2 regions of the Pandoraea oxalativorans genome follow, and region 2 is predicted to be linked to the other one. Evidence: riboswitches for the same ligand, from Rfam matches in the RefSeq annotation. Region 2 holds a riboswitch; the other holds the start of a gene.
What was found. Region 2 has a riboswitch for thiamine pyrophosphate ahead of thiC (phosphomethylpyrimidine synthase ThiC). Riboswitches for the same ligand answer to the same signal wherever they lie in the genome.

Region 1 (16,146 bases), 830 kb from region 2:
GCCCGCAAGCCGAACCTCGGTTCGATCCTGCGTCAGCGCAACTTCTGGGGCATCGCGCTGCCGCGCTTCTTCGCCGATCCGGTGTGGGGCACGATCGTGTTCTGGATGCCGCTGTACCTCAATCAGGCGCGCGGTTTCGATCTGAAGACGATTGCCGCGACCGCGTGGTTGCCGTTCGTCGCGGCCGATATCGGGTGCCTGATGGGCGGCACGGTGTCGGTGTGGCTGAACAAGCACTTCAAGATTACGATCTTCAACGGCAAGCGCGTCGTGTTTACCATCGGCGCGATCATCATGACGGCGATGTGCGGCGTGGGCTTCGTGAAAGACCCGATGACGGCGATCTTCCTGCTGTGCCTCGGCGGCTTCGCGCACCAGACGCTCTCCGTCACCGTGATCTCGATGTCGGCCGACCTGTTCCAGCGCAACGAAGTGGCGACGGTCACCGGTCTGGCGGGGCTGTCCGCCGGGATCGGCAACCTGCTCTTCACGCTGGTGATCGGCACGTTTGTGACGGCAGTCGGCTACGCGCCGTTCTTCGTGGCACTGGGGCTGGGCGATCTGATCGGCGCGGTGATTCTGTGGACGGTGGTCAAGCCGCATATCACGGGCACGGCCACGCCGTCGCCGGTGCAGGCGCAGATGCGTAAGGGCGGGAACGGTGCAGGTGTCGACGTGAACCGGACCGCGAATGCCTAGCCAGCGAGACGACTGAAGATTTAACGTACGCCGCGCCGCACACTCCCCCCTTGGGTGTGCGGCGCGGGGTCGGTTTTGTTGTACCGATGAATCAGGAGCAAAAAGGATCACTATGAGCCAGACTTCCGGCAAACCCTTCCGCCGTCTTCTGCTGACTGGCGCTGCGGGCAACCTTGGCAAACAACTGCGCGGCAAGCTCGCAGAGTGGGCGGACATCGTGCGCGTGAGCGACATCGTGCCGATCACCGACACTGCGCCGCACGAAGAGTCGATGCAGGTCGACCTCGCCGACCGTGCGGCCGTGCACGCGCTGCTCGAAGGCGTCGATGCGCTGGTGCATCTCGGCGGCGTGTCCGTCGAAGCACCGTTCGACGACATCCTGCAAGCGAACATCCTCGGTCTGTACAACGTCTACAGCGCCGCGCAGAAGCAAGGCGTGAAGCGCATCATCTACGCCAGTTCGAATCATGCCGTCGGTTTCCATCCCGTGACGGAAGTGCTCGACGTCGACGCCCCGCATCGTCCCGACGGCATGTACGGCATCTCGAAGTGCTTCGGTGAAGACCTCTCGCGTTACTACTTCGACCGCTTCGGCCTCGAGACCGTGTGTCTGCGCATTGGCTCGTCGTTCGAACAGCCGAAGAATCCGCGCATGATGGTGACGTATCTGAGCTACCGCGACTTTATCGAACTCGTGCGTTGCTCGCTGTTCACGAATCGTGTCGGTCACGCGATCGTTTACGGCGTGTCCGACAACCCGACGCTGTGGGTCGACAACACCAAGGCGGCGTTCCTCGGTTTCCGTCCCCAGGACAGCTCGGCCGAGTTCGCCGGTCTATTCCCGGCCAAAGCGCCCGATCCGCAAATGGACGACTGGACGCAACGCTTCCAGGGCGGCCCGTTCGTGCTGATGGGGCCGATGGAGCCCAAGGCATGACGGGGGACGGCGTCTGCATCGAGCGCCTGGAGCCGTCGCGCGAGACACCTCACGCGGTCGGCGAAAGCCCGCTATGGCGTGCCGATGAACAGGCGCTCTACTGGGTCGACATCCCGGTAAGGCAACTGCATCGCGTAACGCCCGCCAATGGCGAACACCGTCAGTGGACATTCCCCGAGCAGGTCGCATGCTTCTCGTTCGACACAGCGGGCACGTTGCTCGCCGCGTGCGAAACAGGCGTGTTCGCCGTGCAGTTGGGCGCGCCGGGCGATGTGGCTGCGTCGGCGTGGACGCGTCTGGCCGCGCCCGAATTTCCTGCTTCGGGCATGCGCTTTAACGATGGACGTTGCGACCGTCAGGGCCGCTTCTGGGCGGGCACGATGGTGGCGGATATGTCGCTCGCAAGCGACGCGGGTTCGCTCTATCGCTTCGATGCAAAGGACGGACTGTCCGCACAGCTCGTCGACGGGCTCGTCACGCAGAACGGCCTCGGCTTTTCGCCGGACAGCCGAACGATGTATCTGAGCGATTCGCACCCGACGGTGCGTCGCGTGTGGGCGTTCGATTTCGATGCGGACAGCGGCACGATCCGCAACCGTCGCCTGTTCGTCGACATGAACCAGTATCCGGGGCGTCCCGATGGTGCGGCCGTCGATGCCGACGGGTGTTACTGGACGTGCGCTAACGATGGCAGCCGTCTGCTGCGCTTCACGCCGGTGGGCGTGCTGGACCGCGAGATCGTGTTGCCGGTATCGAAACCGTCGATGTGCGCGTTCGGTGGGCGCGACTTCGACACGTTATTCGTTACGTCGATTCGCCCCGGCGCGAATGCGAACGAACACGACGGCCATGTCTTCGCCGTGCGATGCGGTGTGCAAGGATTGCCGGAAGTGCCCTATTCGGGCGCGCTGCCGGTAAGAAGCGTGTAGGCGGGGGTACGAAGGTGGCGACGCCGCGCAGTAGTGCACAAGCGGCGCGCACTGAAGCGGGTCCGGGTTGGCTGGCTTACACAACGGCCATCCGGTGAGGCGGCGGGACGTCGGGGCGATCGTGGTGTTCGCGCCGGCGTCCCGTTTTGCCATGCAGACGGTGGGTTAATGCACGAAGTCAGTCGAGACGAGCGACTTGCCGCGCGTCTCGGGCAGCAGCAACGCGCACACGACGACGAGCAGATAGCCGCCGCCCGCGACCATCCCGATGGCCTTCACGAGCGAGCCGGTCTGCGCGAGTGTGCCCACTGCGATGGGGAAGAACGAGCCGATGCCGCGCCCGAGGTTGTAGCAGAAGCCCTGACCCGAGCCGCGAATGTGGTTCGGATACAGCTCCGTGAGATACGCACCGATGCCCGCGAAAATGCCCTGCACGACGATGCCCAGCGGGAAGCCGAGCAGCAGCATCGCGCTGTCGGTGATCGGCAGCATCGTGTACACCATGCCGAGTACGAACGACGCGACGGCGAAAAAGATGAACGCGCCACGGCGTCCGAGCTTGTCCGAGAGAATCGCTCCGACGATGTAGCCCACGAACGATCCGACGATCAGCACGATCAGGTAGGCGCTCGTGTTAAACACCGACAGACCGCGCACCGTCTTCAGATACGTCGGCAGCCACGTCGTGATCGCGTAATAGCCACCGAGCATGCCGGTGCACAGCAGACTGCCGAGGATCGTCGTCTTCAGATGCTCGGGCGCGAAAATCTGCGTGAAGTTGCTCTGCAACTGACCCTCGGCGATCTTGCGGCGCGTTTGCGTGAAGATCTCCGGGTCCGACACGTTGCGGCGCACGTAGACGATCCACACCGCAGGCAGAATCCCGATCCAGAAGCACGCACGCCATGCGTAGCCTTCATCGAGCACTGCGAAGAAGAACCAGTACAGCAGCGCGGCGGCCGCCCAGCCGACCGACCAGCTGCTTTGTACCGTGCCGACCGCTTTCGCGCGATGTTGCGGCGAGCGGATCATCTCGCCCATCATCATCGTGACGACGGTCCACTCGCCGCCGAAGCCGATGCCTTGCAGCGTGCGCGTCACGAGCAACTGCCAGAACGAGTTCGTGAAGCCGGAGAGGAACGTGAACAGGCAGAAGGTGGCAATCGTCCATTGCAGCACGCGCACGCGGCCGTAGCGATCCGCGAGAATGCCCGCGAGCCATCCGCCGACCGCAGATGAAATGAGCGAGCTGGTCGCGATCATGCCCGCCTCGCCCTTCGTCATGCCCCACGCGGCAATGAGCGTGGGGATCAGGAACGAATAGATCATGAAGTCGAACGCGTCGACGGCATAGCCGCTGAAGCCCGCATACAGGGCCTTGCGCTCCTTCGTGTTGAGTTCTTGGAACCAGGAAAAAAACGCCATGAAAACTCCTCGGTGGATCGTGTGCTTGTCGTTATGTGTGCGACGTGTGGTTGTTGTGTATCGATGCCGGGCATCGAGGGTCGGGTCCACGTCTGACCCGGTGATCGGCGGGTGGTCAGGGCTACATCAGAGTGTCAGGCCGCCATCGACATGAATCACCTGACCGGTGATTTGTCGCGCGTGCGGGCCGAGCAGGAAGGTCGCGAGGGCGGCGATGTCGTCGGGTTCGCAGAGGCGTCCGGTCGGTGTGGCGTCGGCCGCGCGCTGCCATGCGGCCGGATCGATGGCCGAGTGGCCGCTGTCCTTGCGTGTGTAGCCGGGCGCGACGCAATTGATCGTCACCCCCGCGCGGGCGTATTCGGCGGCGGCGCTTTTCGCTAACGCTTCGATGGCCGCCTTGGCGGCGGCTGTGGCCGGAAATCCGGGTTGGTTCGGCGCGAAGCGATGCGCCACGAACGAGCTGACGGCGACCACGCTGCCTTGCGACGAACGTTGGAGATCGGGCAGCGCGTGACGCAACAACGCGGCGAATGCACCGGGCATGGCGGCGAGCGTGCGCGCGAAGGCGTCGTCGTCGATGTCGGCCAGCGACTGGCGCGTGGCGAAGCCCGCATTGCTCACGATCTGGTCGACGGGACCGAAGGCGTCATGCGCGGCGTCGATGAGTCGCGCGGCGGACTGCGCGTGCGTCAGGTCCCCACACCACGTGGCGCACCGCGCGCCTACGTCTTCGCATGCACGACGCACCTCGGCGAGCCGCGCCTGACTGGCGTCGGACGCGCCGCGTGTGTGCAACAACAAGCGGGTGTCAGGGGAAGCGAGACGGCGGGCGATGGCCGCGCCGATGCCGGAAGCGGCGCCGGTGACGACAACGGTGCATCCGTCGCGCTGAGATGAATTCGGCGACCGGCCGGACGAGGAAGCTGGAGGAGTCACGATGAGCCCGGAGTTTGCCTGATGTTTGCCTGCTGGGGTGCTCGTGATTATGCCAAACCGCCTCGGTGCCGGAACAGCCGCGTCAATATTATTTACGAAGTGAACAAAGTGGATGAGTCGCCTGGTGGGAATGGCGTGGGGCGGCGTGAGAGTGTCCGCCCCCAGCGCCGTCATCAAGTCGTCACTATGCCGTCGCTATGCCGTCGCTACACTGCGCCGACGACCCGAGGCGGTTCGATCTCGTTCACCGCGTGCAACGTCATCGTGTGCTGATGGAAGCGGGCCAGCGTGTCGCGATGGGCCACACTGACGATGGCCGTGTCCGGCAGCCGCGCGTGCAGTGCGTCGTACACGGCTTCTTCGGTCTCGACATCGAGCGCGCTCGTCGCTTCGTCCAGAAACAGGAAGTCGGGCTTTTGCAGCAGCGCGCGCGCGGCCGCCAGTCGCTGTTGCTCGCCGCCGGAGAAACGCCGTGCCCAATGCGCCGAGGTCAGCAACGCGTCGCCGTATTGCCCGAGGTTCACGGCGCTCAGGGCTTGGCGGCACTCGGCGTCGGTAAACGTGTCGGGCGGCGAAGGGAACGCGAGCGCGGCCTTGAGCGTGTCGATGGGCAGATAGCTTTGCTGGGAGAGGAACAACACGCGGGCGTTGGCGGGGACTTCGATGCGTCCGCTGCCGAACGGCCACAGACCGGCCAGTGCGCGCAACATCGTGCTCTTGCCGCAACCCGAGCGGCCACGCACCAGCCAGCGCGATCCGGGGGCGAAGGCGAACGAACCGGGAGCCGCGAGCGGCACGCCGTTCGGCAGCGACAGCCGCAGGTCGGCGGCGGTGTAGGCCGCGACGTCGCTTGCCGTCACCACGGCGATGCCGTCTTCGGGGTGCGGCGTGGCGTCGATGACGCGTGTGAATTCGCGCAGACGGTTGATCGTCGCCTTCCAGTCGGCCAGCGTCGAGAAGCTGTTCACGAACCAGGAAAAACCGTCGCTCACTTGCCCGAAGGCGTCGATGATTCGCATCAGCACGCCCAGCGTGAACGCGCCTGCGAAGTAACGCGGTGCTGCCGCCATGATCGGAAAGACGATGGCGATCTGCGCGTAGATCGAGTTCGCGAAGATCAGGCGTTTCGTCACAACCATGATCTGCCACCAGTTCTCGCGCACCGCACCGAACGCCGACTTCAGACGCGACAACTCCGCGCCTTCGCCCCGATAGAGCGCGACCTGCTCGGCCGATTCACGCAGCCGGACCAGCAGAAAACGAAAGTCGGCTTCGACCTGTTGTTGCCGATAGCTGAGACCCACAAGGGGGCGACCGACCTTGAAGATCAGAAACGAACCGACGATGGCGTACAGCGCGGCTACCCACACCATGTAGCCCGGAATCGTCACGTTCATTCCTGCCAGCGCGAAGGACACCGCACCCGAGATCGTCCACAGAATCGTGATGAAGGAGAACAGCGAGACGAGCGTCGTCAACAGGTCGAGCGACAGCGCGAGCGACGAATTGACGAGCGTGCGGATGTCTTCGGAAATACGCTGGTCGGGGTTGTCGGCGAGGTGGTCGCGCTCGATACGGTAGTAGGCGCGATGGGCGAACCATTTTGTGAGGTTCGCGTCCGTCACCCACTGACGCCAGCGGATCTCCAGCATCTGACGGAAGTAAGTGCGAAACGTCGCGATGATGATGAAGCTGAATGCCAGCACCGCAAATTCGACGAGCGACGACTTGAAAACCGGCCAGTTGCGCTTGTCTAGGGCGTCGTAAAAGCCTGCGTTCCACGCGTTGAGCCGAACGTTGATGAACACAACGGCCAGGTTCAGTGCGATCACGAGCGCGAGCAGGCGTCGGCCCTCCCAGCGCTTCTCCGAGACCCAGTAGGGACGGATCAGTTGCCAGGCGGTGGGATGGCTGGGTGGTTTGGGCGGCGGTGTGGCGGTGTCGCCCGAGGGCTGCGGGGCGGAGGGCGTGTGGGTCGGCGTGTTGGCCATGATCGTCGGGCGGCGCAGCCGCAGTGGGGCAACGTTGTTATCTATACGTTTGGCACATATGGCCCATTTGACCGCAGTTCCCGATGGTGCGTTGCACGATTTGAGGCCCGAGCCGCGTGTGACGGGGATTTTCAGTTTACGGACCGTTACAAGCGACCGGAATCACGGGCAGGAGATCTCAAAAAACGAGACGCGACGAGCGTGCAATCGCCCGGGAAGCCAGCTTGCACGGGCGTCGGCATCTATGTTGTAATGGCTGCGGGCGAAACAGGGGTGCTCCGTAATTGGCGTAGTCACGTCAAAGAAGTCGCGGGGCTGAGAGAGACCCTTTGCACCCGACCCGGGTAATACCGGCGTGGGAAGTTTCCGACTCCTCCATTGGGGTAAGGTGGCCATCACCGTTTCGTCCTTTTGCTTTCATGAGGAAAGGGCCCCATGCGTTGCCTTCCACAACATTCGTCGTCTTCCCCTGAGTGCCTGCGCGCCTTCGCCTTGACGGCTTGCGCGGCAATGCGCGTATGAGCGCGACGGCTGCCATTTCCACGTCGCGTCCCGCCGGGTCACGTCCTGATATTGCCGTGCTGGGCGGCGGGCTGTCCGGCCGCCTGCTGGCGTGGCAACTGATTCGCGTCGGCGCGCGCGTGGCGCTGTACGAGCGGGGCGATGCCGATGGCTCGTCCGCTGCTGGCTGGGTCGCTGCCGCCATGCTCGCGCCGCTCGCCGAGGCCGCCGTGGCAGAACCGAGCATCGTCGAGATGGGCGCGGTCGGACTTGAGCGCTGGCCCGCGCTGATCGACGGCCTTCCCGAACACGTCTTCTTCCAACGCAACGGCACGCTGGTCGTGTGGCATCAGCCCGACCGCGCCGAGGCCGTGATGTTCGATCGTCGGATGCGCGCGAATGCACCGCCCGAGCTGCTGCGTGGCGGCGTCGAGCGGATTTCGGGCGCACAACTGAAGGACGTGGAGCCGGCGCTCGCCGGACGTTTCCAGGAAGGCTGGCTGCTGCCGAACGAGGGGCAACTGGATAACCGTCAGTTGTTGCGTGCGCTGGCCGCAGGACTGGCGAAGGCGGGCGCGAACCTGCACTGGCATACCGAAATCGGCGAGGGCGAGTATCCGGACGCCGGTCTGGTCATCGACTGCCGCGGACTGGGCGCACGCGAAGCGCTCACACAGTTGCGCGGCGTGCGTGGCGAGGTTGTGCGCATTCACGCGCCGGGGATCGGCCTGCGTCGCCCGGTGCGGTTGCTGCACCCGCGCTATCCGATCTACATCGCGCCCAAGGAAAACGATCTGTACGTGATCGGGGCGACCGAACTCGAATCGGAAGACATGTCGCCGATGACCGTGCGCTCTGCGCTCGAACTGCTCTCGGCGGCGCACTCGCTGAACCCCGCGTTCGGCGAAGCGCGCATCGTCGAATTGAACGTCAATTGCCGCCCGGCGCTGCCCGACCATTTGCCGCGCGTGCAGTGGGACGGTGCACGGTTGCTGCGTGTGAACGGTCTGTACCGTCACGGCTATCTGCTCGCACCGGCGGTCACCGGCGAAGCATGCGCGTTGGCGCAGGCATTGATGCAAACGAAGGGCGCGCCGTCGGGATCGGCGGACGCGTTCGACTGGGAGACGTGGCGAGCCAGCCGGCCGTGGCCGGAACTGTTTCGTCAGGCATGAGAGGACGCGGTACGCAATGGACATCCATATCAATCAACAGATGCTGAGCGTGGCCGACACGGCGACGCTGGCCGAGGCGCTCGCCGCCTACGGCGCCAAGCCGCCTTTTGCGGCGGCGATCAACGGGCAATTCGTGCCCAAGACGCAGTACGCCGCGCGCACGCTTGCGCAGGGCGACAAGATCGATGTCGTGCAACCGGTGGCCGGAGGCTGAGATGAACGCATTCACCGAATCGAACAACGTGGCGGCAAGCAGTACGCGCGATGCGCTCACGCTCTACGACACCCGCTTCGGCAGCCGCTTCCTGCTCGGCACGGCACGCTATCCGTCGCTGCAAGCGCTGAACGATTCCATCGATGCGGCGCGTCCGGGCATGGTGACGGTGGCATTGCGCCGTCAACTCTCGGGCACCGGGGCGCAAGCATCGGAAGGTCATTTCTGGGAGACGCTGCGCCGCCTCGCGGTGCCGGTGCTGCCCAATACGGCAGGCTGCCATTCGGTGCAGGAAGCGGTGACGACGGCGCAAATGGCGCGCGAAGTCTTCGAGACCGACTGGATCAAGCTCGAACTCATCGGCGACGACTACACGCTGCAGCCCGACCCGTTCGGTCTGGTGACGGCTGCCGAGCAACTGATTCGCGAGGGCTTCAAGGTCCTGCCGTACTGCACGGAAGATCTGGTGCTGTGCCGTCGGCTGCTCGACGTCGGCTGTCAGGCGCTGATGCCGTGGGGCGCGCCGATCGGCACCGGCAAGGGCGTGATCAATCCGTACGGTCTGCGCCTGCTGCGCGACCGTCTGCCGGACACGCCGCTGATCGTCGACGCGGGCCTCGGCTTGCCGTCGCACGCCTGTCAGGTGATGGAGTGGGGCTACGACGGCGTGCTGCTCAACACCGCCGTTGCGCTCGCCGCGCAGCCGGTGGAGATGGCCGGTGCGTTCGCGGGAGCGATCAAGGCGGGACGCGCCGCATGGCTCGCGGGTCCGATGGCCGAGCGCGAGAGCGCCGAAGCCAGCACCCCGGTCGTGGGTGTGCCGTTCTGGCATCAGTCCGGTAGCTGACCTCTCCCGCTTTCATGACTAACGGCCGCGCGATGCGAGGCCGCATCAACAAGGATTTTTCATGACGACGCACGCTGACGCCGCCGGGTCTGTACCTATGCGGCACGTGCAATGCCTGCCCACCGACGCATCGCTCGCGGTGGCCTGGCAGCAGGCCGGCGACGCGATCCGCGCGCGCCTCGCACCGTGGCCGGACGAGGCGACGTCGCCGCAATGGCGTTTGCATGCCGAGACGCCCGTCAGCGCGGGGCGGTGCGATGTCGTCTGGCTGCCGCTCGTGCCCGAGCATGGATTGGGCACGGCGGCGGCCGTCAGGGTGGACGCATGGCGTGCGCAGGGTGCGGTCGTGCTTCGCTCGCACACGCTCGCGCACGGACACGTGGAAGACACGCTGTACACGCCGGATGGCGTCTATCGTGTGGCGGGTGTCGACGATCCCGCATTCTTTCCTGCGTTTGCAGCGTTTCTGGACTGCGGATTCGAACCGCACGACGCACTGGTGCTCGGCCGCGCATGGCGTACGGACGGCAGTCATGCGCGTGCGGAAGACGTCGACACGCTGGGCGCATGGCCGACCGTGCTCGAGACGTTCCCCGCCGTGCTGGGGCAGGTGCCGTCGCCCGGCCACTTTCCCGCGTGCCCGGCGCGACTGGGTCTCTACCCGGTGCTGCCCGACGCCGATTGGTGCGAGCGCATGGCCGATCTTCAGGTCGGCACCGTGCAGCTGCGCATCAAGGATCCGGCGCATCCGGGACTGCGTAGCGAGATCGCGCGCACGGTGGCGGCCGGCCGCCGCGTGACGCACGACAGCGCGTGGTTCTTCAACGATCACTGGCGCGAGGCGGCGCAGGCCGATGCCTACGGAGTGCATCTCGGTCAGGAAGACATGGCGGCGCTGCGCGCCGACGAAGTCGCGACGCTGCACGCGAGCGGCATGCGGCTGGGCATCAGCACGCACGGCTATTACGAGATTCTCGCGGCGCATCACTTTCGTCCGAGCTATCTGGCCGTCGGCGCGGTGTTCCCGACGACGACCAAGGTCATCGCCACCGCACCGCAAGGGCTGGCGAAGCTGGCGCGTTACGTGAAGCTCATCGCGCCGCATTACCCGCTGGTGGCGATCGGTGGCATCGACGCGACCAACCTGCCGCAGGTGCTCGAGACCGGCGTGGGATGCACGGCCGTCGTGCGCGCCGTGACGGAAGCCGCCGACGTGGCGGCCGCGGTCCGTTCGATGCAGAACGAATTCGCGCGACGCGTGTGAGTTTGCGGTGCACCTGCGCTGTGATTACAGTTCGCGCGTCATGAAGACGGCGCCATCGCCATAGCCTGCCAGTTTGGCGGCGATCTGTGGCGAGACGTCTGCCGTCGCCCGATATCCGAAGCGCGCCCAGAACCCCTGCGATTGCTGCACGGCCACCAACGCCGAGGCGCGCAGGCCGAGCGATTGCGCCGCCGACAACGCGGCGGCATAAAGCTGACCGGCCACGCCCGCGCCACGTGTGCGCGGTGCAAGCGCCATGTCGTGGACGTACCAGCAGTCGGGGGTGTCCGGCAGCGCGTCGAGGACGGTGTCCAGTGGCGGCGGCGCGGCCAGACGCCACGGGTGCGTGAACAGATAGCCCGCGATGGCCGCTTCCGTCGGTCCGGCCGTTCCCGCATCCATCGCCACCCAGCAAGTCTGCGGCGACAAGGCCAGACGCGAGGCGAGGGTAGCTTCCGACTCCAGCATCAAGTCGGCGTACGCCAGTGCCTGGACTGTCAGCACTTGGGGAAGGTCGCCGGGTTGCATCGGACGAATCCGAAAGTCCGGTGTCGCCGTAGACTGCGGCGCGACGGGGCGAAAAGAGGGAGGGGTAGCGCGGGACATCCCGAAGAACGATAACGAGGGCGAAACGTCGTATTGTAGCAACGGCGCAACACCGGCGTGGGGGCAGAAAACGATAAGTCCTTGGTGCCGTTGGGTTTTTGCGGCGTTACGCCTATTGGAACGTTAACGCAGCAATACGTCCGGGGCCTGTAGAATCCCGCGGGGCAGCGTCGTTCCTTGCTTTCGCCGACCCGGCGTGGGCGGCATCGAATGGCAAACCCCCCTATAATTGGCGTTTTGCGCCGCACTATAAGACCCGAAACGTGCCTACCCCGAATCCGGAAAATCTGCTCGAACTGCGCGACGTCAGCTTCGGTTATGGCGAGCGTTTGGTGCTTTCCGGGCTGAATATGCGGTTTCCCCGCGGCAAGGTCATTGCGGTCATGGGCGGCTCCGGCTGCGGCAAAACGACCGTGTTGCGTCTGATCGGCGGTCTCGTGCACGCCAGTCGGGGGCAGGTCGATTTCGACGGGACCGACGTTTCCACGCTCGATCGCGACGGCTGGTATCGCTTGCGTCGCCGCATGGGCATGCTGTTCCAGTTCGGCGCGCTGTTTACCGACATGACGGTATTCGACAATGTGGCGTTTCCGCTGCGCGAACACACCCGTCTCGACGAAGATCTGATTCGCGATCTCGTGCTGATGAAGCTCAACGCCGTGGGCCTGCGTGGCGCACGCGATATGAAGCCCGCCGAGATTTCGGGCGGGATGGCGCGTCGTGTGGCGCTGGCCCGCACGATTGCGCTCGATCCGGACCTCGTCATGTACGACGAGCCGTTCACGGGGCTGGACCCGATCTCGATGGGCATCACGGCGAACCTGATCCGTAAGCTCAACGACGCGCTGGGCGCGACGTCGATCATCGTCTCGCACGATGTCGCCGAGACGTTCGCCATTGCCGACTACATCTACTTTATTAGCGAAGGCCGTATCGCCGCCGAGGGCGCGCCCGACGCGCTGCGCGCCTCGAACGACCCGACGGTGCGCCAGTTCATCGACGCCCAGCCGGACGGCCCCGTGAAATTCCAGTATCCCGCGCCGCCGCTCGCGGAAGATTTCGGTATCGGAGCGCGTGCATGATTACCACCATCGGCAGTTTTGTCCGCGGCCATGTCGAGCGCCTGGGTTACGGTGCGCGCATGTTTCTGCGCATGCTCGGATCGAGCGCCGCGTTGCTGCGCCGTCCGCGTCTGGTGACGGACCAGGTTCACTTCGTCGGCAATTATTCGTTCGTCATCATCGCCGTCTCGGGCTTGTTCGTCGGTTTCGTGCTCGGCCTGCAAGGCTATTACACGCTCAACAAGTACGGCTCGGAGCAGGCGCTCGGTCTGCTCGTCGCGCTGTCATTGGTGCGTGAGCTGGGGCCGGTTGTCACGGCGCTGCTGTTCGCCGGGCGCGCGGGCACGTCGCTCACCGCCGAGATCGGTCTGATGAAGGCGGGCGAGCAACTGACCGCCATGGAGATGATGGCGATCGACCCGATCGCCCGCGTGGTCGCGCCGCGTTTCTGGGCGGGCGTGATCGCCATGCCGATCCTCGCCGCGATCTTCTCGGCGGTCGGCATTTTCGGTGGCTACCTCGTCGGCGTCGAGATGATCGGCGTGGATTCCGGCGCGTTCTGGTCGCAGATGCAAGGCGGCGTGGACGTATGGTCCGACGTCGCGAACGGCGTCATCAAGAGCATCGTGTTCGGCATTGCCGTCACCTTCATCGCGCTGTATCAGGGCTTCGAAGCACAGCCGACGCCGGAAGGCGTGTCGCGTGCTACGACGCGTACGGTCGTGCAGGCATCGCTGGCCGTGCTCGGCCTCGACTTCCTGCTTACGGCACTCATGTTCAGCTAAGAGGCCGGCTCGCCTGCCAAGACATAGACAGACAGTTTGCGCACACTGACACAATGAAAAAACACCCTCTCGACTTCTGGGTCGGCCTGTTCGTGGTCCTCGGCTTCGCCGCCCTCCTGTTCCTCGCGCTCAAAGCGGGCAACATGAGTTCGCTGTCGTTCTCGAAGACGTATCCGATCACGGTGCGGTTCGACAACATCGGCGGCCTCAAGCCGCGTGCGGCCGTCAAGAGCGCCGGCGTGGTGGTGGGGCGCGTGGCGTCAATCAAGTTCGACGACAAGCGCTATCTGGCCGACGTCACGCTCAATCTGGATTCGCAGTACCAGTTCCCGAAGGATTCGTCGGCGAAGATTCTGACGTCGGGTCTGCTCGGCGAGCAATACATCGGACTTGAGCCTGGCGGCGACGATCAGATGCTCAAGGGCGGTGATACGATCACGCTCACGCAGTCTGCCATCGTGCTGGAAAACCTGATCGGCCAGTTCCTGTACAACAAGGCAGCAGATGCCGGCGGCGCTCAGGCGGGCGACGCATCGGCAGCACCGGCGGCAGCGCCGGCGGCTGGGGCAGCACCGGTAACCCAAGGAAAATAAAAGAAAATGACCAGCTTCCGTACTTCGGCAGTGTTGGCCGCTGGCGCGTTGGCGCTGGCAGGCTGTGCGACTGTCACGAACCCGAACCCCGCTGACCCCATCGAAGGTTTCAACCGTTCGATGTACAAGTTCAACGACACGCTCGACAAGGCCGTGCTCGTGCCCGTGGCAAAGGGCTACCGTTTCACGGTGCCGGAACCGGCGCGCGACATGGTCACGAACTTCTTCTCGAACGTGGGCGACGTGTACAACCTCGCCAACAACCTGCTTCAGTTGCAGATCACGGCCGCCGCGCAGGATCTGATGCGCCTGACGATCAACACCTTCTTCGGTGTCGGTGGTCTGTTCGACTTCGCTACGCCGGCCGGCCTGCCCAAGCACAGCCAGGATTTCGGCGTGACGCTGGGCAAGTGGGGCTTGCCTGACGGTCCGTACCTCGTGCTGCCGCTGCTCGGCCCGAGCACGGTGCGCGACAGCGTCGGCATGGCTGGCAACATGTTCATCGACCCGACGTCGTATATCAAGCCGGACTGGATCAGGTATTCGCTGTACGGTGTGCGTCTCGTGAATACGCGCGCCAACCTGCTCGACGCGTCCAACCTGCTCGAAGCCGCCGCGCTCGATCCGTACTCGTTCACGCGCGACGCCTATCTCGCACGTCGCAAGTATCTGGTGAACGGCGGTGCGACGAGCGATACGTCGCTGCCGAATTACGAAGATGAGGACGGTGCCGGTGCTGCCGGTGCAGCCGCAGCGGGTGGCGCCGGTGCGCAGCCGATGCCCGCCGCCAAGCCCGCCTCGGGCGCGAGCGCCCCGGCGCCCGCCTCCGGTGCGCAGGCCGAACCGGACGCGCCGCAAGGCTCGCCCGTGCCGGGCAAAATGGTGCCGGGTGGTTTGCCCTTCCGTCGTTAATCGTTACCGATCGTCGATAACTGTCGTTGCATCGGAGTTCGGCGCTTTAATCGCGTGGTAGCCGCGTGATCGCTACGCGATAGGCGCGCCGTCTCCGGGCAACAGTTTGTTACACGACACTCCCGGCAATCCGAGAACTCCAGACGCCGCGCGGGTATCAAAACCCGCAACACTCGTCACTCGAAAGAGGAAGTCCACAATGAAGAAGTTCTGGCTCATTCCCGTCATGGCTTTCATGACGTACACCGCCGCTGGCTCTGCCATGGCGCAAGCGCAGTCCCCGGATGCACTCGTGAAGCAAACCGTGACCGAAGTGATGGCTGCGGCCAAGAGCGACCCCAACATCCAGAAGGGCGATCTGAACAGCATTACGCGTCTGGTCGAGCAGAAGATCATGCCGCACGCCGATTTCGCCAAGACGACGCAACTGGCTACCGGCGCGGCATGGCGCAAGGCCACGCCGGAGCAGCAAAAGCAGCTGACCGAACAGTTCAAGACGCTGCTGCTGCGCACGTACGCCGGTGCCATTGCCCAGATTCGCGACCAGCAGGTCAATTACAAGCCGTTCCGCGGCCAGCCGAGCGATACCGATGCCGTGGTGTACACCGACGTCATCAACAACGGTCAGCCGATCGAACTCGACTACCGTCTGTACAAGACGGCCAGCGGCGAATGGAAGCTGTATGACCTGAATGTGCTGGGCGCATGGCTGATTCAGACGTATCGCAATCAGTTCGCCGAGAAGGTCAACCAATCGGGCGTCGATGGCCTGATCCAGTTCCTGACCCAACGTAACCAGCAACTCGCAGGCGGCAAGTAAGCCCATGCTCGCGTTGCACACCGCCCTGACTCACGACACTGCCGGCGACGTCCTCGCGCAGGCCATCGATCGCATCGACGCGGGCGAGACCCAGATCGACTGCGCCGGGCTCACGCATTTCGACTCGTCGGCGCTCGCGGTGCTGCTGGCCTTGCGCCGTCACGCGAGTCGGCGCGGTGCGATGTTGGCGTTCACTAACTTGCCGACAGGGCTGGCCAGCCTTGCACTGGTGTACGGCGTCGACCATCTGCTTTCGAGCTGATTCGTCTGGCCGGACTGCCGCCGTCTCGAAGAAGCGCCGTCATGTGACGGCGCTTTTTTTATGGTTGGGCGGATAACGGCCAAGGTGGGCTAAGGCGGGTGCGAGCACGGCCGCCACCGGCTTCCTTTATAATCAGGGGTTTTCTGCCGACTTTTGGGCAGTGACCCCCCGTCCGGGCTCCGACACTGC
Region 2 (16,146 bases):
TCAGGGCGCGCTGATGAAGTCGATGCTTGCCGAACATGCGGTAGGGAGCGTGGAGTTGACGCAGGACTCGGTTTTCGCGAGCGAAGAGGCGGAAACCTTGCTGCGTGTCCTTCGTGCGGTAGAGGCACCGGGCGATGTCCGAGCCCTTCGCGCTGCGCTCGCGACCGAGTTGTTCGGACTCGATGCCACGGCGCTTTACCGTATGCAGACAAGCGATGCCTCCGATGCGGAAGCGATCGCGTGGATCGAGCGCCTGCAACGATATCGTCAGTTGTGGACGGATCGTGGGTTCTCGGCAATGTGGCGCACGCTCATGCGCGAGCTTGGACTTGCGGCACGGTTGGTTGCGCAGCCCGGCGGAGAGCGTCGTCTGACCAACTTCATGCATCTGGCCGAACTTGCACAAGCGCGATGGGCAGAGCAGCCGGGCATGCCTGCGTTGCTGCGCTGGCTGGCGTCGCAGCGCAATGCCAGCGGCGGCGAGGAGGCGCAGTTGCGACTGGAGTCGGATCAGAATCTGGTCCAAATCGTGACCGTTCACAAATCGAAAGGCCTTGAGTACGGCGTCGTGTTCTGCCCCTTCCTTTGGGACGGTTCGGTGCGCGACGGTGGCGGTCTCGAAGGTCTCGAGTACCACGATGGTGCGACGGCAGTCATCGACTTCACCGACGCGGCGGGCAAGGGCTCGCCTGCCGCTGCCGCCTTGCGACAGGAACAGTCGGCGGAGCAGGCACGGCTGCTGTACGTTGCGCTGACGCGCGCGGTGTACCGCTGCTATCTTGCTGCGGGCATGTATTCGTCGCGTCGTAGTGTGAAGGAGGCGTGCGGCGGCATGCTCAACTGGTTAGCTGCCGGGCAAGGGACGACGTTCGACGCATGGATTGCTTCGAACATCGATGCCGATGAGCGCGTTGGGGCGATTCGCTCGGCGTGGAAAGCGCTTGTTGGCGGGCCACTTGACGTCGTGCCGTTGCCAGTGGGCGATGCGCTCGGCGGCGACACGCGCGTCGTGCACGACGCTGCGCCGCAACTGACCACGCGTGCGAGTACGCGCGCCTTGCGCGAAGCATGGCGCATCGGCAGCTTCTCCGGATTGCTTGCGGGCATGCACACCGGACCGCAACTCGGTGGTGGGCAATTGAGTGCACCGGAACGCACGCGGCCTGATTACGACGCGCAAGCCAATGCGGGACCGACGTTTGCGCTGCCGCCGGAAGGCGATGACGCCTGGCCGCCTGCCGACGACATTCTTCGCTTTCCGCGTGGCCCTGCTGCCGGGGAGAGCTTGCACCGAGTGTTCGAACTGGCCGATTTCCAGTCGCGCGCCCAGTGGTCGCATGCGGTGTCGCGGGCGCTGCGCGAGCGTCCGCCGGGACGTGGCGCGGAGCAAAACGACACATGGCGCGCCATGATGACGAACATGTTGAGTGACACGCTCGCCACGCCGTTGCGTCCCGGCATGCAACTGGCGGATGTCTCGCTGGCCGAGCGTCTTACCGAGATGGAGTTCACGTACCCGGCGGATGCGGTGTCGCTCGACGCACTGCGCGGCCTGTTGCGCCAGTTCGGGTATCCCGATTTGCCGCTGGACGCGACGGTCCTGCGGGGCTATCTCAAAGGCTTCATCGATCTGGTGTTCCGTCACAGCGGTCAATGGTGGATTCTCGACTGGAAGTCGAACTACCTCGGCACCGCCCCCGAGAACTACGGCGGCGAAGGTCTGCGCGAGGCGATGGCCGAACACGGTTATCACCTCCAGTACCTGCTTTACACGCTGGCGCTGCATCGCTATTTGCGGCGTCGCTTACCTGATTACGATTACGACCGCGATATGGGCGGCAGCCTCTATTTGTTTGTGCGGGGCGTGCGTCCGGACTGGGCCAGCGCGCATCTTGCCGGTGATGAAGTCCCGGGCGTTTTCTTCGACAAGCCGTCGAGGGAAATGGTCGATGCACTCGATGGCCTGTTCGCCGCGGGTGAAAACGCGGCGCTGGCTCAGGCGCTCTCGCTGGATACGCGAGGTGCTTCGGCCGTGACCCACGGAGAGGACGCATGAGCGATAGGCGCCACATGGGCGATGCGTCCGGCGCACCGCTGGCCGACAGCGGCGCGGTGCGACTTGCGCAAGGTTTCGCGCGTCGCATGGGCTTGCTCGCGCGAGGCAACGGTGCCGATGAGCTCACGTGCCGCTACGTTCGGCGGGCGGCGCTCGAAGTGAGCCTTGCCACGTCGGAAGGTCACGTATGCGTGCCGCTCGACAACCTGCTCGACGCGCAGGCCAGCGGCGAGCTGTTTCCCGGTGACGCACCGGCATTGTCCGTCTGGCGAGAGGCCCTCTTCGCAAGCGGCTTGTGTGCCCCGGCCAGCCTGGCGCACGTGATCGCAGGCGATGTCCAGGCAGATGCTTATCCGCTCTTGCTCGACGACCGGGATCGTCTGTATCTGGCTCGCTACTATCACTATGAAGCGCGCCTTGCGCTCGCGCTGGGACGAAAACTGACCCTGAGCGGCGAGGCGACGTCGGCATCGACGGCACCGACTTCGGCGATCACGGAAGAAGACCGTCAGCGCTTGCAACGCTACTTCCGCAATGGCGTGCTGCACTCGCCCGAAGGCGAGCGCGAGCCAAATTGGCAGATGGCGGCAGCGGCGCTCGCATTGCAGCGTTCGCTGGTCGTGCTCAGCGGCGGTCCGGGAACGGGGAAGACGACGACGGTCGTCGGTCTGATTGCGTGTCTGCTGGAGCGTGACGCCAACCTGCGCGTTGCGCTCGCAGCACCCACTGGCAAAGCGGCACAGCGCATGCAGGAAGCCCTGACGGCCCGTCAGGACTTGCCGGAAACGGTGCGACTCGCGCTCCCTGACGCGGCGGTGACGTTGCATCGACTGCTCGGTGTATTGCCGGAATCGGCGGAGCACGTCGGGCGACGCTTTCGTCATCACGCAGGCAACCCGTTGCCCTATGACCTCATCGTGGTGGACGAAGCGTCCATGATCGATTTGTCGATGGCGACGCAACTGCTGGAAGCGGTGCCGGAGGGCGCGCGTCTGGTATTGCTGGGCGACAAGGATCAGTTGGCGGCCGTCGAGGCGGGAGCGGTGTTCGGCGAACTGAGCGCCCAGCGGGTGTTTTCGCCATCGATGCGCATGCAGTTGCTGTCGGCACTCGGCTGGCCGTCAAACGACTTACCTCGATCGGGGCCGTTGGCCGTGAGTCGCGACAGCGCGTCGAAAACGAGCGCTGGGCCGACGGCACAAGCTCGGGCCCCGCGCGGTCTGGAGGACGCCGTCGTCTGGCTGGAACGCACCTATCGCTTCGGCGCGAACTCGGCGATCGGTCGTCTGGCCACGGCCATCAAGACGGGAAAGGTTATCGATGCGCGCAAGGAGTTCACTGTTATCGAGCGCGAGTCCGCTCGCATCAATACTGGGGGAGAGCCGGGTGACGCACGCTCAGACGCCAGCCCGGTAGACCGCGTGCTGTTAAGCGAAGATGGCGGAATCCAGTTGTCGCCAGTAACACTGAACGCGCTGGCCGATGGCTACGGCGAATACCTCGATGCGCTCGCTCAGGCGTTTGCGACGATTGAGCAACTGGGCGATCCCGCTGCGGCCACGACCGCCGACATTGCGATGGTTGCTCAGCCCGTCTTTGCCGCTTTTGGGAAGTTCCGCGTGCTGTGCGCGACGCGGGGTGGGCGACGAGGCGTCGAGTTTCTCGGTGCACAACTGACGGCACTGCTGGCGCGTCGTGCGGGTGTAGCGTTGGGCGCGGGGGGCGGTGCGTGGTTTGCGGGGCGTCCGGTGCTGGTGACGCAGAACGAATACGCGCTGAACCTCTTCAACGGCGATATCGGCATTGCGTTGCCGCTTGGACCTTCCGGTACGCTGCGTGTGACGTTCGCTACGCCGGACGGCGGCTATCGCCTCTACTCGCCTGCCAGTTTGCCCGCGCACGAAACGGCGTTCGCAATGACGATTCATAAGTCGCAGGGATCGGAATTCGAGCGTGTCGCGATAGTGCTGCCCGAGCAGGCAAGTCGGGTGTTATCGAGAGAACTGATCTATACGGGGGTCACGCGTGCGCGCCGGGAGGCGTGGCTATATGCGCCGTGGCCGGTGATCGCCTCGGCCATCGCGCGCCCGACGCAGCGCGATGGCGGACTGACCGACCGTCTGACGGAGGTGCTGACTACGATGTCTGATTCTCCGACGGATTCGCCTTCAGCTTTGCCGCTGCGATAGCGGCCTCGGCAACGGCACCGATGCGGGTGACGAGCAACTGGTCGATCTTGTAGTTGTCGATGTCGACCACTTCGAACTTGTAACCCGCCGCCTCGGTGGCTTCCGACTTCTTCGGAATGCGCTTGAGCTGATAGATCATGAATCCGGCGATGGTCTCGAACTCACCCTCGCCGGGGAGTTCGTCGATATCGAGCGCCTTTTTCACGTCCTCGACCGACGTGACACCGTCGACGAGCCAGGAGTGTTCGTCACGCTGCACGATCTGGTCTTCGTCGGCCGGGTGGACGACGTCGCCCATGAGTGCGCCAACGATGTCGTTAAGCGTCACCACGCCGACCACCAGACCGTACTCGTTGATGATGACGGCGAAGCCTTCCCGGGTTTCCTTGAAGCGTGCCAGCGCTTCGGACAGGTTGAGCGTGTCCGGGATCACCAGCAGTTTCTTGGCGTAGAGACGGTCCAGATTGCGGATTACGCTGGAGAGGTCTTCGCTCGCAATGCGCTGGAGCAGGTCCTTCGAGTCGACGTAGCCGAGCACGTTGTCGATTTCGTCGCGACACACGAGATACTTCGAATGCGGACTTTCCGTGATTTTCTGACGGATGCTGCGCTCGTCTTCGGCGATGGTGAAGTACACCACGTCGTCGCGGAAGGTCATGACCGAGCCAACGGTGCGCGACTCCAGTTCGAACACGTTCTCGATCAGATGCAGTTCCTGCTTGCGTAGCACACCGGCCTGCGCTCCGGCGCCGACCATTGCTGCGATGTCTTCCGACGTGATGTTGTCGATCGCATGGGTGGGCAGCTTGAACATGCGCAGAAACAGATTCGCTACACCGTTAAAGAGATAGACCAACGGGCGCAGGACTTTGAGGCAAAGCAGCATCGGATCGATGATGGCCATTGCGACGCGCTCGGGATTGACCATGGCGAGACGCTTCGGAATCAGATCGGCGAACTGGATGAAGGCGATCGTAATGAACAGGAACGACCCGATGCCAGCCAGTCGGAGCGCGAGCGCCTCATCGGTGAATGGCGATAGCCAATCGAACAGATAACCGGTGAGGAAGCTCTCGCCGAGCACCCCGCCGAGCACGGCGACGGCATTCACGCCGATTTGGACGACGGTGAAGAAGTTGCCGGGCTGTTCCTTGAGCGCGAGCACTTTGACCGCCTGTTCGTCGCCCTTCTCCATGAGCACCTGGAGTTTGGTGCGCTTGGCGGCAGTGAGCGAGATTTCGGAAGCGGAAAAGAAGGCGCTTGCCAGCACTAGCAAGAGAATACTGAAAAGAAAGCCATAACCGCTCATATTGTTGTCCCTGTAAGTGCGAGTGCGGATACATAGCCGCGACGCAGGCCGGACCGGTTCGCACGGGAGTGGGTCCGGGAGCAGGGAGACATTTCGAAACAAGGCCGGCGGGCCATCATTTTGAGATGCCTTCGGGCTGGAGCGCGGGCGCAGCGTACCCGCAGGGCGGGTCGCGTCAGCCGCGTCGGCTGTACCGCTGTCCGATAGCATGCCATAAGTTCGGGGCACTCCGACAGCGCGATCCCCGCGTACCGGAAGCCCACCGCGCGCATTCGGACGGCCCGGCTGTCCACTCCGAGGCGGTCGCTTGCACGAGCTGCGAGAGTCCGCGTGCAGAACCGAAAATTCCCGAACGACCGTTCGGGCATCGTGGACGCCGTCTCGAGCACGCCTGGCGGCGCCATCCGAGTCGTGTCGGCGTCTGTGGGTCCGGCGCAGGCGACGTCGAGACCGTGGTGCACGCCACGCATCTCCCTTTCCCCTATTTGAGGACTTATCGATGACTTTCGGTATGCAGTTAGCGAATCACGCGTCCGCCATGGGCGGCCTTGCCCCGATGCCCGTCACACTTCATCCCGCCGGACTCAACAACGTCGCAGGCATGCCGCTCACGCGCATCGCAAACATACGAGGCGCTGCCTTGGAGCATCCCCGGACCGTGGGGGCGTCGCAGGCGAGCGCTGCAGTGCAAGCAACGGGTCACGCCAATCGCGACACGGGGCGTTTTCAGTTCGCGGCCGACTTCACGGCCGATCTCGCGGACGTATCGTCGCAGGAGGGGCGGGCCGGTGAGACATCTTCGGGCAGGCTCGTGGACGTCGACAGTGTGGATGTCCTTGAAGCACCGATGACCGGGGACGTGCTGGGAACCCTTCTCGCACCGCGCGTCGCGCAACCGGTCCTGTCGCCTGCGGCGCTGGCAACACTGCACGTCTGTGCCAGTGCGCATCAGGTCAGCACTCGCGTCGCCTCGCTGGACGGGCGCAATCACCCGGTCGTCATGCCGGACGGACGCAGCGAACGCGCGCAAGTCTGTCGCGACATCGTCAACGGTTCGTTGCTCGGGACCGACGGACGTAACGGCACGGTGCCGTACGAGCCGACGCGTGCCGACGTAACGAAGACGGTGGCGGACACGGCGCGTCGATGGACCGGCAAGCCCGCACTGGCAGGCAAGAAGGAATGGTCGACGGCATGTCTCGTGCGCGAGACGCCATCCAAATTCATTGGCAAGCTGAATGCGCGTCTGCAAGGCGGCACGCGTCCCATGCCTGCGAGCGAAAGGACCGAGTGGATGCTCCGTGTGGGGTTTGCCGCCGGGCTGCCGATGCATCAGGCGATCGTGCGCGGCGATCTGCCCGCGTCGATCGGGTTGGGCACGGACGAGTGGGCGAAGCTCGCGCTCGGCGTCGAGCAACTGGGCGAGCGTCACTGGGAGATGCGTCACACCGAAGTGATGGATGCCGCAGCCATGCCCGCGACGAACACGGAGGCGTTCACGGCGCTCGCAACGTCGATGCATTCGGTCGCCAAGCACATCGCCACAGAGCGGCTGCGCAACTATCTCACGCAGCGTGGCGTGCCCACGGTGCCAGCCGCAGTCACCAGCGAATCGCCTTCCGTCGTATAACGACGGGGTCAAACCTGTCGGCAATGCCGTCTGCCTGACTTAGGCAACGGCAGTCGACGACGTCATCGAAACAAAAAACGCGCCCGGTATCACCCGGGCGCGTTCTTTGCTGCGCGATGGTTTGCCGCACTCGGCAGCGACTTCGATGCTCGCTGCCGCGCACGTTCTCGCGTTAATCAGGTGCGACGATAGATTTCCGCACCGCTCTTCACGAACTCGACCGCCTTGACCTCCATCCCTTGCTTGAGGGCGGCTTCATCGGTGAGCCCCTGCTTGGCGGCGTAATCGCGCACGTCCTGCGTGATCTTCATCGAGCAGAAGTGCGGTCCGCACATCGAGCAGAAGTGAGCGACCTTGGCCGAATCCTTCGGTAGCGTCTCGTCGTGGAATTCACGCGCCTTGTCCGGATCGAGACCGAGGTTGAACTGGTCTTCCCAACGGAATTCGAAGCGTGCCTTCGAGAGCGCATTGTCGCGAATCTGCGAGCCCGGGTGACCCTTGGCGAGGTCGGCCGCGTGGGCGGCGAGCTTGTACGCGATGATGCCTTCCTTCACGTCGTCCTTGTTCGGCAATCCAAGGTGTTCCTTCGGCGTGACGTAGCACAGCATGGCGGTGCCGTACCAGCCGATGGTGGCCGCGCCGATACCCGACGTGATGTGGTCGTAACCCGGAGCGATGTCCGTCGTCAGCGGTCCGAGCGTGTAGAACGGGGCTTCGTCGCAGTACTCGAGCTGGAGATCCATGTTCTCCTTGATGAGCTGCATCGGCACGTGGCCCGGGCCTTCGATCATGACCTGCACGTCGTGCTTCCACGCGATCTGCGTGAGTTCGCCCAACGTCTTGAGCTCGGAGAGTTGCGCTTCGTCGTTGGCGTCGTAGATCGAGCCGGGACGCAGGCCGTCGCCCAGCGAGAACGCGACGTCATACGCCTTCATGATTTCGCAGATCTCTTCGAAGTGCGTGTACAGGAAGCTTTCCTTGTGGTGGGCGAGGCACCACTTGGCCATGATCGAGCCGCCGCGGCTGACGATACCCGTCATGCGGTTAGCCGTCATCGGCACATACGCGAGACGCACGCCGGCGTGGATCGTGAAGTAGTCGACGCCTTGCTCGGCCTGCTCGATAAGCGTGTCGCGGAACATTTCCCACGTCAGGTCTTCGGCCTTGCCGTTGACCTTTTCGAGCGCCTGATAAATCGGCACCGTGCCGATCGGCACCGGGCTGTTACGCAGGATCCATTCACGCGTTTCGTGAATGTGCTTGCCGGTCGACAGATCCATGACCGTGTCGCCGCCCCAGCGGATCGCCCACGTCATCTTGTCCACCTCTTCGCCGATCGACGACGTCACGGCCGAGTTGCCGATGTTCGCGTTGATCTTCACGAGGAAGTTACGGCCGATGATCATCGGCTCGGATTCCGGGTGGTTGATGTTGTTCGGGATGATGGCGCGCCCGCGTGCGATCTCGTCGCGCACGAATTCCGGCGTGATTTCGGCGGGAATGCTGGCACCGAAATGCTGACCCGGGTGCTGGCGGGTGAGCAGCTTCGCGAGACGCTCGCCTTGCGGGCCCGCGGCGCGCACGCTTTCGATGTACTCCTGACGGCGCAGGTTTTCACGAATCGCGATGTATTCCATTTCGGGCGTGATGATGCCCTGACGCGCGTAATGCATCTGCGTCACGTTCTTACCCGCCTTGGCGCGGCGCGGCGTGCGGTGCAGGCCCGGGAAACGCAGATCGGCGGTCGCGCTGTCGTCGGCGCGCTCGCGGCCGTAGGCCGAGGACAGGCCCGGCAGGGCTTCGGTGTCGCCGCGCTCTTCGATCCACTTCGCGCGCAGCGCGGGCAGGCCGGAGCGGATGTCGATGGTCGCGTTCGGATCGGTGTACGGGCCCGAGCAGTCGTAGACGTAGATCGGCGGATTCTTCTCGCCGCCGAAGCTCGTCGGCGTGTCGGCTTGCGAGATTTCGCGCATCGGGACCTGAATGTCCGGGCGCGAGCCTTCGACGTAGATCTTGCGGGAATTGGGCAGCGGTGCGATCGCGGCTTCGTCCACGCGCGCGTTGGCTGAGAGGAACTTCGGATTGGCGTTCATGCAATGTCTCCTGGCGGGGCACGTGTTGACGCCGACAATTTCGGCGCAAAGCGGCTCAGGAGCATGAACGGGGGCGAGGAATTTCTACGCTCCCTGCGCTGGCATTATCCAGATCAGGTTCTAAGGGTATTTCTCACCCACAACTCACGTTGCAGGACCCCTGCGCTTAGCTTTGCGGCAACGATACACCGACACGCGGGGCAAAACAAGCACGATGTGTCCCGAAAAACGTGAACTGGAAATGGTGCGGTGCGACATATCGACGGGCGTGTCAACCCTCCAGCGCCACCCGCACCTCGCGTTGAAAATCGCGCGGCATCAGGCGTAGCGCATCACGGAAAAAGCGCCGGTCGGGCGGCGGCAGCATCGGCAGTACACGACCGAGCGATTGCGCGGCGTGGAGTGCCTGCGGCGAGTCGCCATCCTGATGCAGCGCGAACCACAGCATTTCGAACCACAGATTGGCGAGCTGCAACGGCTCGAAGCGCACGCGTCCTTCCTCGTGGTCGGCGAGTGTGGTGGCCACGACATCCGTCCAGCGCAGGAAACCCTTGGCGCGCGAGAAGGGCGCGCCGAATGGCTGGACGGCATCGAGAAACGCATCGACCGCGAGGGGCGTACTCGCGCGCAGCGTCTCCAGATCGGGATCGCGTCGCACCGGGACGGCACCACGCGCTATGCGCAGCAGGAACACCGTATTCCAGACGGAATTCCCGCCTACGCCGAAGCGGTCGCAGATCCACTCCGACAAACCGATCCACCGCAATGCCTGACGCTGGACGTCGGCCGCCGCAAGCCTTCTGCCCGGATCGATCAGCGCCTCTTGCCAGAACAGCCAGAGCGACAAGCCGATGTTGGCGGCGACGTGCTGGGCCAGCTCGATGGAGTCGGCTTCGAACGCCGCTTGCAGGGCGTCGGAGAAGGCCGCCAGCGCATCGGCGGCGGATTGCGCTCGGGCAGGCATCGGGCCGTTGCGCGCGGCGTGCGACTTGTACAGCAATGCCTGGAGATTGCGGCTCTCGAAGCGAATGCGCGGGTTGTAGACGAGGCACGGGGCGAGCGATGCGTCGTCGCTGATGCGTTGCAGATGCGCGAACGCACCCGCCTCGTCACGTAATGCGTAGGCCTGCCATGCCTGCACGATCCAGTGCATGGCGCGTAACGTCGGCGAGCCGGGTTGGCTCGCACCGAAGGTGGCCGCGAGCGTGGCTAACGTCTGCTTCGTGCGCGCGGCGTCTCCCATGCGACGCCACACGATGGTCTCGGCGAGCAGCGCAATGCCACGCTGTACGCCGTCCACGGCACACACCTGCGCTGCATGGAAGCACGGGATTGCGCCTGTGCGCTGGCGTCTGGCTTCGCTTTGCGTCGAAGGCGGCGGCGGCGCGAAGAACACGCCGTCCTGCATGTCGCGCTTGCCGAGCGTCAGGTGATGCCAGAACGCGATGTCCTGCATGACGTAGTCGAGTGCGGGCGACTGGGCGTCGGGCGCGCTGTCCTGCGGCAAACCAAGAAATGCGGCGATTGCGCGGCGTGGATCGGCAGGTGTCGTGTCGCCGATGACGATGACGATGCGCGACATCTCGTGCGCAGCGAGCCAGAACGGTCCTTTGCCACGTCCGCGCGTCGGCAGCAAACGCACATCAGCATGATGGTCGTCGCCCGAGCCGACCGCGACGCCCCATCGCGCAAAGTCCGAAAACGCGCGGCTGATGAGCATGCGCAGATCGCCCCCGAGGCCCGCCTGATCGAAACGGATCTTCAGCGACGCAAGCGTTACCGGCGACGCCTCGAAATGCGCCGCGTAATAGACGCGCATCAGCAACCACAGGCTTTGGTATCGCACCGGCTGACCGTCGATTTTCTGCGGCGCGTCGAGTCGCACGACCAGGGCGGAAGGGAGCGACGGCTCGGAGGTGTCGTTCATGTTGACTGAGTGACTTGGGCAGCAAGCTTGGCAGGGACCGGTGCCGTGCGTTGTGGCGCGAACGGCGTGCGCACGTCCCACGCATTCATGGAAGGGGCGAGCCGATGATACGGCGGTTACGTCGGTTACGGTAGCTTTGCTTTGCAGCTATCGAAACCCACACTAAGCTGCAAACGCTTTCGAAAAAGTAGTGCCTGGCCAGCGCGACTCGTATCGGCAGCGACGACGTTTCGACGTCGCTGCCACACTCGGTGTGTCATCTTCATGTCACCACCGGTCTTCTGAAAAATAAGGATAACGAAATGAAACGTATTCTCTCTCGCTGGCGACGCGTGACCATCGTGCTGCGTCTGGCGTCGGCGCTCGTCGCGCACGGTCTTTTGGCCTCGCCGGCGCACGCGCTGGAATTGTCGCAGGCGTCCGTGCCGGGCGCACCTTCCGTGGCCGCCCCCGTCAACTTGACCGAGCGTGCCGACTGGGGCAAGTTCTTCGCGGCGGAAAACGTGAAGGGCACGGTCGTTGTGCTCGATGGCAAGACGCAGACGTATCAGGCATACGATTCGGCGCGCGCCGAGCGGCGCATGTCGCCGGCGTCGACGTACAAGATCTTCAACAGTTTGCTGGCGCTGGAATCGGGCGCGCTGAACGACGAGCGCGAGACGATTCCGTGGGACGGAAAGCCGCGCCGGATGAAGACGTGGAATGCGCAGATGAATTTGCGAGAGGCGTTTCGCGTGTCTTGCTACCCCTGCTATCAAGTCGTCTCGCACAAGATCCCGCGCGCGTATGCGCAGGCGAAGCTCGACGCCGTCGGGTACGGCAACCGGACCATCGGCCGTGTGAACGACACCTATTGGGTGGACGACAGTTTGCAGATCTCGGCGCGCGAGCAAGTCGATTTCCTGCAACGTCTGGCGCGCGGCACGTTACCGTTTTCGGCGCGTTCGCAGGACATCGTCCGGCAGATTTCCATTGTCGAGGCGAATGCCGACTATGTGCTGCACGGCAAGACCGGCTGGTTCGTCGACAAGAAGCCGGATATCGGCTGGTGGGTGGGCTGGCTGGAGCGAGACGGCAATCTGACGATGATCGCGCTCAACATCGATATGAACGGAGACGCCGACGGGCCGAAGCGTGCGCGTATCGTGCGCGAGGTGCTGAAGAACCTGAAGTTGATCTGATTCCGATGCCGTACGACGCGAACGCCGGCGGGCGTCGCGTCGCACGCATTGCCGGAGACTGGCCGACGCGTTTTACAGCGTGCGTCCGTGTTTGAGTGCCGCGGCGATTTCCGCGACGTGACGGCCTTGCGTCCTTGCAATCGTCAACTCGTTCTCGCTCGGCTGACGTGAGCCGTCGGCGGCTGCGAGTGTCGTGGCGCCGTAGGGAGAGCCGCCGGTGATCTCTTTCATATTGGTGAGCGCTGGCTCGGTGTACGGCACGCCGACGATGATCATGCCGTGGTGCAGCAGCGTGGTGTGGAAGCTGGTGATGGTCGTTTCCTGACCGCCGTGCTGCGTCGCGGTGCTCGCGAACACGCTGCCGACTTTACCGGCGAGCGCACCTTTGGCCCAGAGGCCGCCGGTCTGATCGAGGAAGTTGCGCATCTGCGCGGTCATGTTGCCGAAGCGCGTCGGGGTGCCGAAGACGATCGCGTCGTACTCGGGCAACTGGTCGACGCGCGCGACGGGCACGCTGGCGAAGGCAGCGCGTGCGGCCTTTGCGCCGCTCTTTTCCAGCACGTCGTCGGGGACGAGTTCGGGGACTTGCATGACATCGACGTCGGCGCTGGCGACGCTGCGTGCGCCTTCGGCGACTGCTTCGGCCATCTTGTAGATGTGCCCGTACATGCTATAGAACACCACCAGGATCTTGGCGTTGGCCATGGAATTCTCCTTTGGGGTCGAAAGATGCCAGCGTCGCGGACCGTCGGCCGCGCGAGGCGAGCCGTTCCATCATAGTCGACGCGGGTGACGCTTTGGCGTAGCCGCGACCCGCTTCAGCGTAACCGCGACTCGCTTCAGCGTAACCGCGACCCGATAAGGCAACCCAGCGCCAACGCTGCCATAAGCACCGTCACGCTCGCTGAGAGGCCGCCAGCCAGCGCGAGTCCCGTGGCGGCGAGCCCATGCGCCATCACGGCCGCAGGCACGAGTAGCGTGGCGCTCACGACACACCAGCGCATGACGTAGCGCCACATGAAGCGACTCACGATCTGCATACGCGCGTCGAGTTGATGCCGCTGCCAGAAAGACAGATCGGCTGCCGCGTGGAAGAGCCACAGCGGGCTGAAGTATTTGATGAACAAGTCCATGACGCCGTACCGGAAACACAATGCCCGCACGGCGCGGGCATGTCGTCGAGGCACGATGGCGGGGCAGACGCCCGATGGCACATTCACGCACTTGGGGGGGAGTCGACGCATGGGTATTGTAGCAGGCGCTCACTTACTTTGATGTGTCGACACCCGCCCCGATAAGGCATTTTTTTGCTGAATTTCGCTCAACGGCACGCAAACTCCATGTATCCGCCTGTTATTCCCATCATGTCAAGGAGAGGCGCCTGGCGTGTCACTTGCGAGGCTTGCCCGACGCAAGCGGGTGTGGCGTGTTGGCTGTGATCTGCTGGATCAATTCCCAGACGGACTGCGCGGCGGGGGAGAGCGTCCGGTTCTTGCGGCGTACCAGCATGATGGTACGGTCGATCTGTGGCGTGAGCGGCAAGGCCACGAGCCGGCTGTCTGCCTCCGGGCCGTTCGCCGCGAGCCCGGGTATTGCAGGCAACGCCAGCGCAGGCATGATGCTGATGCCGATACCCGCTTCGACCATCCGGAAGACCGTGATCGCGTGCCCGACTTCCTGCGCCACCTGACAGTACGCACCGTGTTCGGCCAGTGCGCGGTCGATCAGCGGTCGGCTGCCGGACGCGTAGTCGAGCAACACCAGCTTCTCGCCATTGAGTTCCTTCCACGTCACCTCGGTCTGCTTCGCAAAGCGATGTGAGCGATCGCATACCACGAGAAACGGCTCGACCATGATGGGTTCGCCCACCAGATCGTCCATACCCTCCGATGCGACGATCACGCCAAAATCGACTTCGCCGTGTCGCACGCTGTCCGTCGCGAGCGTCTGGACCTGATCGCGCAGCATCAGGGTGATGTCCGGATAGCGGGCGGCGCACGCCGAGATGCATTCGGGCATGAGATTCGCGGAAATGTCGGCGCGCTGGCCACGCGCACCCGGCCGCGACGCTCCTCCGCCAGCCCGTGCGTGTCGCGCAGGGCGCTCTCCAGTTCGTCGAGCACCCGGGCGAGGGTGGCAGAGAGGCTAGCGCCCACTTCGGTCAGTGTGACCTCCCGTGTGGTTCGGTCGACCAGCTTGAGCCCGAGTTCTTGCTCCAATTCCCGGATGCAGCGGCTCACGGCTGGCTGAGTCAGGCCGATATCCTCGCCCGCGCGGCTGAAACTGCCGTGCTCGGCCACTGCGAGGAACACTTTGAGCTGGCGCAGCGAGATATTCATGCGTCTTTGGTATGAATAAAATTTTTAAATGAATTTGTATTTTAACTACCCTTGCGCTCTAATACGTAAAAACCCGTAGCGCGAGCGCACACTTCCGGTCACTTTCCTGTCATTTTTTGACACAGTCGACCTCGCTGGCGGCCCCCAATGCCGTCGCGTCCCGTGTTCTGGCGGAACGGGCTTTGTCATTTCAGACGTATCCGAGAGAGTATTCAAGAGCAACGATGGCCAGACCGCGTTTCCTTCCCGACAATTTCACGTTGATGCTGGTGGCTGCCGTTGCGCTGGCCAGTTTCCTGCCTGCGCACGGCGAGGGCGAAGTCGCCTTCAACCTGCTGACCAACGTGGCGATTGCCGCATTGTTCTTCCTGCATGGCGCGAAGCTGTCGCGCGAAGCCGTGCTCGCTGGCGCGACCCACTGGCGTTTGCATCTGCTGGTGTTCGCCAGCACGTTCGCCATTTTTCCGATCGTCGGCGTGGCGCTCAAGCCCGTGCTGTCGTGGATGGTGACCCCGGAGTTGTATCTGGGCATCCTCTTCCTGTGCACGCTGCCCGCCACGGTTCAGTCGGCCATTGCCTTTACCTCGATGGCGCGCGGTAATGTACCGGCCGCGGTGTGCAGTGCCTCGGCGTCCAGCCTGTTCGGCATCTTCATTACGCCGCTGCTGGTCGGCCTGATCGTGATCCATCACGACGGCACCGGCGGCGCGTCGCCGTTCGACTCCATCGGCAACATCATGTTGCAACTGCTCGTGCCGTTCATTGCCGGGCAGTTGTCGCGCAAGGCTATCGGCAAATGGGTGGAGCGCAACCGCGGGCTGCTCAAGGTCGTGGATCAGGGCTCGATTCTGCTGGTGGTCTATACCGCGTTCAGCGAAGCCGTGAACACGGGGCTGTGGCATCAGATTCCCCCGCTGGCGCTGCTGGGCCTGCTGGGCTGCTGCGCAGTCATTCTGGCGATCATGCTCGCGATCACGACGTATTCGGCGCGCTGGCTCGGATTTTCGCGAGAAGACGAGATCACCATCGTCTTCTGCGGTTCGAAAAAGAGTCTGGCGAGCGGCATTCCCATGGCCAAGGTGCTGTTTGCGACCGGCCCGCTCGGCGCGATTGTCCTGCCGCTCATGCTGTTCCATCAGATGCAACTGATGGTGTGCGCGGTGCTGGCGACGCGTTACGCCAATCGCCAGCGGGCTGCGCAGGCGGCGAAAGCCGTCGCGGGCAAAGCCGCGCCCGGTGCCAAGTCCGGCAAGCCGGAGAGCGGCAGCGCCAACGCGGGCGCGGGCCGCTGAGCGCCTGAAGCGCATGTGCCTGGACGCATTCGCCAACGCCTGACCCCACGTATTATCCGATCGACACGGCCCGGCAAGGGCCGTTGTCACACGTTGGTCGTGCGCAAGTGCTAGAATTGCGTCTGTTTCG

Region 1: another riboswitch for thiamine pyrophosphate. It lies ahead of MB84_RS22815 (FAD-dependent oxidoreductase); the one in region 2 lies ahead of thiC (phosphomethylpyrimidine synthase ThiC).

Annotation. Positions count from the first base shown of each region.
Region 1 covers NZ_CP011253.3:5,155,740-5,171,885, reverse strand. Annotated here, with positions in the region: gene MB84_RS22845 (MFS transporter) at 1-699, shown strand, start outside; gene MB84_RS22840 (NAD-dependent epimerase/dehydratase family protein) at 812-1,636, shown strand; gene MB84_RS22835 (SMP-30/gluconolactonase/LRE family protein) at 1,633-2,565, shown strand; gene MB84_RS22830 (MFS transporter) at 2,731-3,990, opposite strand; gene MB84_RS22825 (SDR family NAD(P)-dependent oxidoreductase) at 4,117-4,836, opposite strand; gene MB84_RS22820 (ABC transporter ATP-binding protein/permease) at 5,133-6,917, opposite strand; TPP riboswitch at 7,177-7,296, shown strand; gene MB84_RS22815 (FAD-dependent oxidoreductase) at 7,436-8,593, shown strand; gene thiS (sulfur carrier protein ThiS) at 8,610-8,807, shown strand; gene MB84_RS22805 (thiazole synthase) at 8,809-9,654, shown strand; gene MB84_RS29170 (thiamine phosphate synthase) at 9,716-10,918, shown strand; gene MB84_RS22795 (GNAT family N-acetyltransferase) at 10,943-11,446, opposite strand; gene MB84_RS22790 (ABC transporter ATP-binding protein) at 11,788-12,606, shown strand; gene mlaE (lipid asymmetry maintenance ABC transporter permease subunit MlaE) at 12,603-13,370, shown strand; gene mlaD (outer membrane lipid asymmetry maintenance protein MlaD) at 13,424-13,963, shown strand; gene MB84_RS22775 (MlaA family lipoprotein) at 13,970-14,875, shown strand; gene MB84_RS22770 (MlaC/ttg2D family ABC transporter substrate-binding protein) at 15,075-15,695, shown strand; gene MB84_RS22765 (STAS domain-containing protein) at 15,700-15,957, shown strand.
Region 2 covers NZ_CP011253.3:4,327,516-4,343,661, reverse strand. Annotated here, with positions in the region: gene recB (exodeoxyribonuclease V subunit beta) at 1-2,056, shown strand, start outside; gene recD (exodeoxyribonuclease V subunit alpha) at 2,053-4,245, shown strand; gene paeA (polyamine export protein PaeA) at 4,193-5,554, opposite strand; gene MB84_RS19085 (hypothetical protein) at 6,054-7,184, shown strand; gene thiC (phosphomethylpyrimidine synthase ThiC) at 7,361-9,277, opposite strand; TPP riboswitch at 9,351-9,449, opposite strand; gene MB84_RS19075 (hypothetical protein) at 9,549-11,204, opposite strand; gene blaOXA (OXA-62 family carbapenem-hydrolyzing class D beta-lactamase) at 11,507-12,385, shown strand; gene wrbA (NAD(P)H:quinone oxidoreductase) at 12,458-13,090, opposite strand; gene MB84_RS19060 (hypothetical protein) at 13,225-13,518, opposite strand; partial or broken gene MB84_RS19055 (LysR family transcriptional regulator) at 13,775-14,724, opposite strand; gene MB84_RS19050 (bile acid:sodium symporter family protein) at 14,949-16,016, shown strand.